4 regions of the Sphingobium sp. WTD-1 genome follow, and region 4 is predicted to be linked to each of the others. Evidence: predicted binding sites of a transcription regulator. Region 4 holds the regulator's gene; each other region holds the start of a gene.

The links. Region 4 encodes LexA, which represses DNA repair genes until DNA is damaged. Its sites were predicted from a motif close to GTTCCNCNCTTGTTCT; they were not measured.
Region 1: a site for LexA is predicted at 930-945, ahead of N6H05_RS22650 (DUF6771 family protein). Genes of this name have one in related genera too.
Region 2: a site for LexA is predicted at 1,010-1,025, ahead of uvrA (excinuclease ABC subunit UvrA). Genes of this name have one in related genera too.
Region 3: a site for LexA is predicted at 1,306-1,321, ahead of N6H05_RS04330 (MmcB family DNA repair protein). Genes of this name have one in related genera too.

What each region holds. Positions count from the first base shown of each region.
Region 1 is NZ_CP119127.1:4,558,115-4,560,313, reverse strand. It holds gene N6H05_RS22655 (trypsin-like peptidase domain-containing protein) at 1-411, shown strand, start outside; gene N6H05_RS22650 (DUF6771 family protein) at 725-916, opposite strand; gene N6H05_RS22645 (hypothetical protein) at 1,066-1,356, opposite strand; gene N6H05_RS22640 (hypothetical protein) at 1,464-2,199, opposite strand, start outside.
Region 2 is NZ_CP119127.1:3,768,265-3,770,463, forward strand. It holds gene N6H05_RS18570 (YadA family autotransporter adhesin) at 1-794, opposite strand, end outside; gene uvrA (excinuclease ABC subunit UvrA) at 1,035-2,199, shown strand, end outside.
Region 3 is NZ_CP119127.1:856,073-858,271, forward strand. It holds gene N6H05_RS04315 (PaaI family thioesterase) at 1-39, shown strand, start outside; gene N6H05_RS04320 (DUF1491 family protein) at 32-382, shown strand; gene N6H05_RS04325 (cell wall hydrolase) at 558-1,229, shown strand; gene N6H05_RS04330 (MmcB family DNA repair protein) at 1,333-1,839, shown strand; gene N6H05_RS04335 (hypothetical protein) at 1,860-2,199, shown strand, end outside.
Region 4 is NZ_CP119127.1:2,735,331-2,737,529, reverse strand. It holds gene N6H05_RS13635 (molybdopterin molybdotransferase MoeA) at 1-459, shown strand, start outside; gene lexA (transcriptional repressor LexA) at 572-1,249, shown strand; gene N6H05_RS13625 (nuclear transport factor 2 family protein) at 1,357-2,073, shown strand; gene N6H05_RS13620 (ComEC/Rec2 family competence protein) at 2,050-2,199, opposite strand, start outside.

The DNA of each region.
Region 1 (2,199 bases), 1.8 Mb from region 4:
GTTGAGTTGTATCACCCGACGAAGCCGTCGAATAAATTCGCGGCGTCCGTGAAGCATCGATGCCCAGATCGCGATCTGGCCGTTCTCGACCATGCAATCCCCAACAACGAATTCTATGAGCTCGAAACCGCCGGCAAGGCAGCCGCGACAGGCGATGCCACGACCGCGATCGGGTATCCCGGTTATGGACCCGGCGACAGACTGAACATCCGACCTGGCGCAGTTACGTCCCTGCCAACTAAGAGTGCGGTGAAGATGGTCGAGGTCCAGCAGATGCTGACGCCGGGCATGTCAGGAGGGCCATTGCTGGATGTGGATGACCGCGTCGTTGGCGTCGTTCACAAGGGCGGCCATGATCATGGTCGGCAACTCGCTATTGCCATATCTGAACTGCATGCTTGGCTGCCCTGACCTGATTAGCCGAACCGGCTAATCGCGCAGGCGCCGAACCAGCCGTTTCCAGCTTGCTTCACTGTTCATCCAGTCAGGCCGGTCCGGTTGTCGAGGCGTTGGAGCAAATCGTTCAGGATGTCCCCGACAGCGCGTGCAGCGCAGGTGCGATCCGACGGTTTCCATAGCGGTGTTCCAGCAATGCGCGAGGAACCAGCGGTTGAGTTTGTCAGCATCGATTACTCCTGAGTGGCCGCATCTGCAGATGATGAAAAGATTGACGTTTCGGTGGGCATAATCGCCGAGGTTCCGCAGGGGGACGTTCGCCCCCACGTCAGAGGGGAAGGGTCATCTGCCTGCGATCAAAGTGAGGCGGCTGACGTTCCATGGCCACTATAATTGTTTGGGCCAGTTCTACAGCGGCTTGCTCCCGCAACCGTTCGTTCGGCGCCGTCAGTGCCACTCGTGCCCACCCAGGGGCGTTCAGAGGGCTCTGCGCGAGCCAGAGAGGATCGGGCTGTGTCATGTCCGGCAATATGCGAACAAAAAGAGAACATAGCAAGAGCCTGTTCTTCGGCTAACGAAGTTGATGGATGGGCTTGGACTAGCCGAAAGGGGGGGCGGTCCCTCATCCCGGTGCGGCGACAGGTTACGCTGAGGACGTGCCTATTCCTGTCAGTCGTCGGAAAGGAGAGACGCGAAGCCGTGGATCGTGAATGGCATGGCGGCGTCAGGCACCTTCGCCTCACCTGGAACCTCATGCATGAGTAGCAGCATGCCCTCATGTGGAAGATAGGCGCAGCCAAATCCCTTCTCCCGTCGCTGTTGCGCGGCTTCGAGAACGGCTGCGCGGTAGGCGTCATGGACCTTATTTCCGACATGCAGCTTGGTTAGATCGATGAAGCCCAGTGCATCGCCATTCGGGCCCTCTTCGCTGACGCCGAAGATCATGGTTTCATCGGGCATTTCGAATCCTCATTTCATTTCGCGAACATTCGCGAAGTGTGTTTCCAAGCATGACGACATCGGCGCGCGGGGCCTCGATGATCATCTGGTCGCGCGCCATTGCGCCTTTAATCGCGGCCTCGACCGCGAGGCATAGCAAAGCTGTGCTGTTCGCTTGCATCTGGATCTGTGCGGCCTTTCGGCTTGATGGCTAATTCGAACTTGATGTCGCTCGCCTGCGAAGCGATCCCGCGAGTAACTGCCTCAGATAGGTAGGTTCCCTCCGCATCGCCCCCGGTGATTTCAGATTCCCGATCGAGGCCATTGGGCACCGGCTCTGGCGCTCGAGAAGCAAGGCGTTCCAACCGCGCATCCAATGCTGCAGCGCCAGGGCCACCGGTTCGCGCCCAAGTAGCCCCTAAATCGATCCCCGCCCGATGGAATTCTGACACTCGCTCATAACGGCCGACGGCTGCCATCGTGATGTCCTTTTGACCCAGGCCGTCCTTTTCCAGTGTTCGGATGCCCATGCTGGATACGAGCTCCTGAGCGGGCTTGGCGATCGCCATGCCTCGGCTGACGCTTAGGACTCCGCCTCGGCCGATCAGTTCGAGGCCACGCGCCTCTTCCTGAGTGGCGACGTCGTAGAGGATCATCCGGGCTTTTTCATTTGGCGAGAGGGCCCCATTCGCCGCCTCGTAGATTTCCGCACGGACAAAGGCGCGTTCGGTCGCCGCAAACCGGTGCTCGTTGAGAGGCATCCCGGCATCGCCAAGGGTCAGGACCGCGCGTTCAAGGGCTGGATCAACAGCGATCGTATCGTCGCGGTAGCGAAGCTTGTCCTGAACGGTCCGAATTTCAGCG
Region 2 (2,199 bases), 1.0 Mb from region 4:
TCCGCCAATATGATCGTCTTGGCGCGAGAGCCGAATGCCACACTATTGGCGGCTTCCGCAATCGAACCATATCCCACCGCGACATTATTGTCGCGCACGGCATAGGCGCTGCTTCCCAAGGCTACCGACTGCTGGCCATAGGCTCGCGCGGAAGAACCTGACGCCACAGAATAGCTGCTGGCGCTTCCGCCGATGGCAGTGCCATAGGCGTCCGCCGTCGCACCTGCGCCAATGGATATCGCCACGTCACCACTGGCCTGCGCGCCGATGCCCATCGCAACCGAATTGGTCCCACTCGATACGCTCATATTGCCAAGCGCAATTGTGCCGACGTTGCTCGCAGCCGCAAGATCACCAATCGCAATCGACGATTCTGCCGCCATGGACGATGTGCCAATCGCGGCTCCTGAACGCGCGGCCGAGGCCCTGAACCCCATAGAAACGCCCCTGTCGTCAGCCGAGCTTCCGAAACCGACGGCTGTGGCATAATCTCCGGTGGCACGGCTCGAAGCGCCGATCGCCGTCTGGAAGGCGGTGCCTGTCAGCATTGGACTTCCGGCATAGGCATCGGCGCCTATCGCCGTGGCCCCATAATCCCTGGCTATCGCCCCTGCCCCGATTGCGGTTGCCATATCCGCAAAAGTCTTGGCATCGACGCCACATTCCGTCGATTGATCGCCACTTCCTGCATTGCATTCCACCGTCTCATCGGCGCGCGCCATACCGGCCGTGGCGAGCGCGCACAGGCTGATCCCCGCCGCGACGCTGCGCGACAGGCCAAATTTCTTCATCATGAAACAGACTACTCCTACAGACCAACGGTGCAGTCGGAGGGGATCGCTCTCAGCCAAGCCCCCGAATCATCCCCTCTTCCCCCACGAAGCGTGTCTTAATCGCGCCGAAGCGCTTCGCAAGGCTTTGGCGATGCGTCGAAATCGCACCCGTCTGGCATCTGCGCCGATGGCATCCTATCTTCCTTGGCGTCACGGCCGGCACCCCTTGCCCCCACGGAACAAATCTGGAACAACGCCCCCATGAGTCTGACCCATATTTCGGTGCGCGGCGCGCGCGAGCATAATCTCAAGGGCGTGGACGTCGATCTGCCCCGCGACGCCCTGATCGTCATCACCGGCCTTTCCGGCTCGGGCAAGTCCAGCCTCGCCTTCGACACCATCTATGCCGAGGGGCAGCGCCGCTATGTGGAGTCGCTCTCCGCCTATGCGCGCCAGTTCCTGGAGATGATGCAGAAGCCCGATGTCGAGCATATCGAGGGCCTCTCCCCCGCGATCAGCATCGAGCAGAAGACCACCAGCCGCAACCCGCGCTCCACCGTCGCGACCGTCACCGAGATTTACGACTATATGCGCCTGCTCTGGGCGCGCGTCGGCATCCCCTATTCGCCCGCCACCGGCGAGCCGATCAGCGCGCAGACCGTCAGCCAGATGGTCGACCGGGTCATGCTCCTGCCCGAAGGCACCCGCTTCTACCTGCTCGCCCCGGTCGTGCGCGGGCGGAAGGGCGAATATCGCAAGGAACTGGCCGAGTGGCAGAAGGCGGGCTACACCCGCGTCCGCATCGACGGCGAGCTTTACCTGATCGAGGACGCCCCCGCCCTCGACAAGAAATACAAGCATGACATCGAGGTCGTGGTCGATCGCCTGGCGGTCAATGCCGACATGGCCACCCGCCTCGCCGACAGTTTCGAGCAGGCGCTCAAGCTCGCCGACGGCCTCGCCTTTGTCGACCTGGCCGAGGGCGTCGTCCCCGGCCGCGAGGACGAAGCCCAGTCCGCGGGCAAGATGAAGAATGCCGGCATCCCCGCCAACCGCATCGTCTTTTCCGAGAAATTCGCCTGCCCGGTCAGCGGCTTCACCATTCCCGAGATCGAGCCGCGCCTCTTCTCCTTCAACGCCCCCATGGGCGCCTGCCCGGCCTGCGACGGCCTGGGCGAGCGGCAGGAGTTCGACCCCGAACTGGTCGTCCCCAACGAAGCCCTCTCCCTGAAGAAGGGCGCCGTCGTCCCCTGGGCCAAGTCCAACCCGCCCAGCCCCTATTATATGCAGGTCTTGGGCTCCCTCGCCAAGGAGTTCGGCTTCTCCCTCGACACCCCCTGGGCCGAGCTGCCGGGCGAGGTGAAGCTCATCATCCTCCACGGCACCGGCGGCAAGCCCGTCACCCTGCGCTTCGTCGACGGCAAGA
Region 3 (2,199 bases), 1.9 Mb from region 4:
CAGATTCCGCTGTCATCGCTGCCGGGATATCATGGCTGAGGATAGTCCGGCCGCGCGGCTGACCAGCGCAATGCTGGTCGGCGCGCTGGTGAAGCGGGTGAATGCCGCCGGCGGCTTTGCCATGATCTTGGCCAAGGGCGACGAGATGAGCGGCGTCGTCCTGGTCCAGGTGATGGACAAGGGGCGGGAATCCGCAATTTTCGAGCGGGTATCGAACTTTCGCGGCGGCCATGCATTGATGCGCTGTGGACCCCCTGCGGAAGAGGGGCCTCAGGCGTTCGCTGCCTATGCCGAACGCCGGCGCAGGTCGGACCCCGACCTGTGGCTGGTGGAGCTTGATATCGCGGATGCGGAACGGTTCGCCGCTCAAACGATCTGCTGATCGTTGACTCCTTGCACGCGCGCGGGCAATGGCGGCCAACGCTGAACGCGCAGGTTGCCTGCATTCGTCCATGGGGGGCGGGCCGGTAAACACGCAGACGGGGGGCGGCCGAACGTCACAGAATATCGGTTACAATCGACGTTTCTGGCCAATAACCGCACGATTTTGAGCAATAATGAGTTTTCGTCTGAAGGCCGCGATCATCGCGGCATTTACGCTGTCGGCCGCTGCGGCTGTTACGGCGTCGGACATGTCGAGCGCCAGCGAGGCCTCCCTGTCCACGGTTTCCCTGCCGGAAACCGCCGCGCTGACTAGCGCACCCACGGCCGGCACCAAGCCAGCCGTCGTTTTCGCTGCGCCGCAAGAAGTCGCGCAGTCGCTGGATTCCGGCTCCAAGGCTGGCAGCAATTTTTCGACCGATACTGAGCCCAAGGCCGAGACCCTGGCAGCCCTGGTTGATGCGCAAGGCGCTCCCGAGGATGTCGAAGGCGACATGAAGTGCCTGGCCGGTGCGGTCTATTTCGAATCCAAGGGTGAAACGCTGGAGGGCCAGCTGGCCGTTGCCCGCGTCATCATCAACCGCGCCAAGTCGGGCCGCTTCGCTAGCAGCCTGTGCGGTGTCATCTATCAGCCGAGCCAGTTCAGCTTCGTGCGTGGTCACGGCATGCCGCCGATCAACATCGCCAGCGATTCCTGGCGCGAGGCGGTTGCGATCGCGCAGATCGCCCTGGACGACAGCTGGGACAGCCAGGCCGAAGGCGCGCTGTTCTTCCATGCCCGCCGCGTGTCGCCGGGCTGGGGCAAGACCAAGCTGGCGTCGATCGACAATCACGTCTTCTATCGCTGATCCGCGCTCACCGCGCGACAGTGACGCCCTTTTGAAGGCCGGTTCGGACCCCATGTCCGAATCGGTCTTTTCTTTTGTTCTCTTCTTGTTCTAGTCTGGTGCCATGACCATCCAAGACGCCCCTCAAGACGCCGGTCGCTCTTCACCGCTGACCGACGGGACCGCGCTGGCGGTTGCGCGCGGTACGCTGCGCTTGTTCCATCGCCATGACATGAACGGCCTGTTGGAAGTGCCGCTGCCCAATGGCCGACGCGCCGACATCATGGCGATCGACAGCGCCGGGCGCCTGACCATCGTCGAGATAAAGTGCAGCCGGGCGGACCTGCTGGGCGACATGAAATGGCCGGATTATTTCGATTATTGCGACCGCTATTTCTGGGCGGTGCCATTGGGTTTCGACACCAGCCTGTTCGACAGCGAGGCATTGTGGCCGACGCGCACCGGCCTGATCGTCGCCGACCAATATGATGCCGAACTGGTGCGTGCCGCGCCGTTCGAGCCGCTGGCCGCCGCCCGGCGCAAGGCAGAGACGCTGCGTTTCGCCCGCCGCGCCGCCCGCCGCCTGTCGGCGCTGGCCGACCCGGATTATGCGACGAAATTGGGCTGGTAATATCAGAAGAAGGGTGGTCGATGCGCTCGCATCTGGAATTTCGATCGGCAGTTTATGCAGACGATGGGGCGGCCATCGCCCAGGTTCTGGCCGAACGCCTGCCTCATTATGGCTTTCAAGCCCAGCCGATCGTTCAGGAGGATTGGGGCTGGTGCGTTCCGATCGCGCATGAGGCCTTCTCACTGTGGATCGGATGTGGCCACTATCTGGAATATCCTGACGGTGTGCTTTGTTTCATCGAACCTTCACGGCCCTTTGTGAGACGTTGGTTTCGTCGAATCAGCACCATGCAGACGGTAGAAAGGCTGGCTGATGCCCTAGAGGCGATTGTCGACGCCAGTGGCGAAGCGAAGCATATCC
Region 4 (2,199 bases):
ACCGGCGGTGCCTCGGTCGGCGACCATGACTATGTCCGCCCCGCCTTCGCGGCCGCCGGCGGCACGCTCGATTTCTACAAGATCGCGATGCGGCCGGGCAAACCGCTGATGGCGGGACGCCTCGGCAATGCAATCTTTCTCGGCCTGCCGGGCAACCCGGTCTCCGCCTTCGTCACCGGCACGCTGTTCCTCTGTCCGCTGGTCCGCCATCTCGCCGGATCGCGCGCGCCATTGCCGCCGGTCGTGCAGGCCCGCCTTGCCGCGCCGCTCGGTGCGACGGCCGAACGCGACGATTATCTGCGGGCGTATCGCGGGGCTGACGGCATCGTCTCGGTCACCGCGCAGGACAGCGCCGCCACCGCCGCCATGGCGCTGGCCGACTGCCTGATCCGCCGCCCGGCCGGCTCAGCCCCCGCCATTGCCGGCGACATGGTGGACATCATCCCCCTGACCGCCTGACTATCTGACTGCCTGACGACCGGGCCGGCAAAAGCGGCGCATGGCTTAACGCGCTTGACTTGCCCCTTTCCGTTTCCTATGCGTTCTTCATTCGTTCCATGGAGGACCGCCGATGTTGACGCCCAAGCAGCAGGAATTGCTGAGCTTCATTCAGACCCGGCTGGAAGAAGGCGGCGTGTCCCCTTCGTTCGAGGAGATGAAGGACGCGCTCGACCTGCGCTCCAAGTCCGGCATCCACCGGCTGATCAATGCGCTGGAGGAGCGAGGCTTCATCCGCCGCCTGCCCAACCGCGCCCGCGCGCTCGAAGTGCTCAAGCTGCCCGACGCGATGCATCGCGCGCCGGCTCCGGCCATTCCGACGCCCAAGATATCGGCGCCCGCCGTGCTGCTGCCGACCGCCGCCAATGACGTGATCGAAATCCCGCTGCACGGCCGCATCGCCGCCGGCGTGCCGATCGAGGCGATGGAAAGCCACACCATGCTCTCCGTCCCCGCCGCCTTGCTCGGCTCGGGCGATCATTATGCGCTCGAAGTGTCGGGGGATTCGATGATGGAGGCCGGCATTCTCGACGGCGACTTCGCGCTGATCCAGCGCACCGATGTCGCGCGCGAGGGCCAGATCGTCGTCGCCCTGATCGACGACGCTGAAGCCACGCTCAAATATTTCCGCCGCGAAGGCAGCCGGGTTCGGCTCGATCCCGCCAATGCCGCCTATGAACCGCAGATCTACGATTCGCGCCAGGTCCGCATCCAGGGCAAGCTCGCCGGGCTGCTGCGCCGCTACAACTGACCCGGTGAGCGGCGGACCAGCGTTCCGCCGCTTCCGACTTGCAATCCCGCATGGGCAGCCCGCTGCAACCATGATAGCATGGCGCCGCGTTACAGGGGGTCTGGCCCATGTCCTATTTGCGCTCCATCTGTCCGGCCATCATCCTGCTATGTGCCTCTCCTGCGTTCGCGCAGGATAACGAACAGACCCTTGCCCCTTTCCGCAGCCTGATCGAAACGCGCCTGGCCGCGCTCAAGAGCGGCGACATCCCCAAATATATGGCGATGCTCGACAAGGATTATGTCGTCGTTTCCGATCTGGGCGAGCGCCGCACCCGCGCCGACCTGCCCGCCTATCTGCCGACCATCTCCAACCCGGCGCGCACCTATGCCATCCAGTCGATCCACGCCCGCATCCTCGACGACATCGCTCTGGTCGATGCCGAAATCCGCGAGGACATGGCCGATGCCGTCGGCGGCTGGCACGAAAGCGATATCTTCGTGCGTCAGGGCGGCCGCTGGCTCTATCTGCACCGGCAGGACAGTTCGATCCTCTACCCGCCCACCCCCGTGCCCGCCGATACCGACCCTCTCGACGCTTATGTCGGCCAATATCGCTCGGCCGCCGGCCTGACGGACTTCATCACCGCGCGCGACGGCACGCTCTACGGCCAATCGACGTCACAGGATGCGCCGACTGCCCTGATCCATGTCGGTCCGGGCGCCTTCGCCATCCCCGGCGGCGCGGACCTGCTGGTCTTCACCCGGTCGCCCACCGGCGCGGTGACCGGCCTGATCGGTCACCTCACCAGCGGCCAGATATCAACCTCCGCCAAACTGCCCTGACACCCGCCGCCGCGCCGCCGGTCGCACGATCCAGGGATGCGCGTCGCCGGGCCGATGGACGGTGTGAACTTTGCCGCCTTCAAGGCCAATCGACAGGCCCCCGGTGCGCGATAGCAGCCGGCGGTC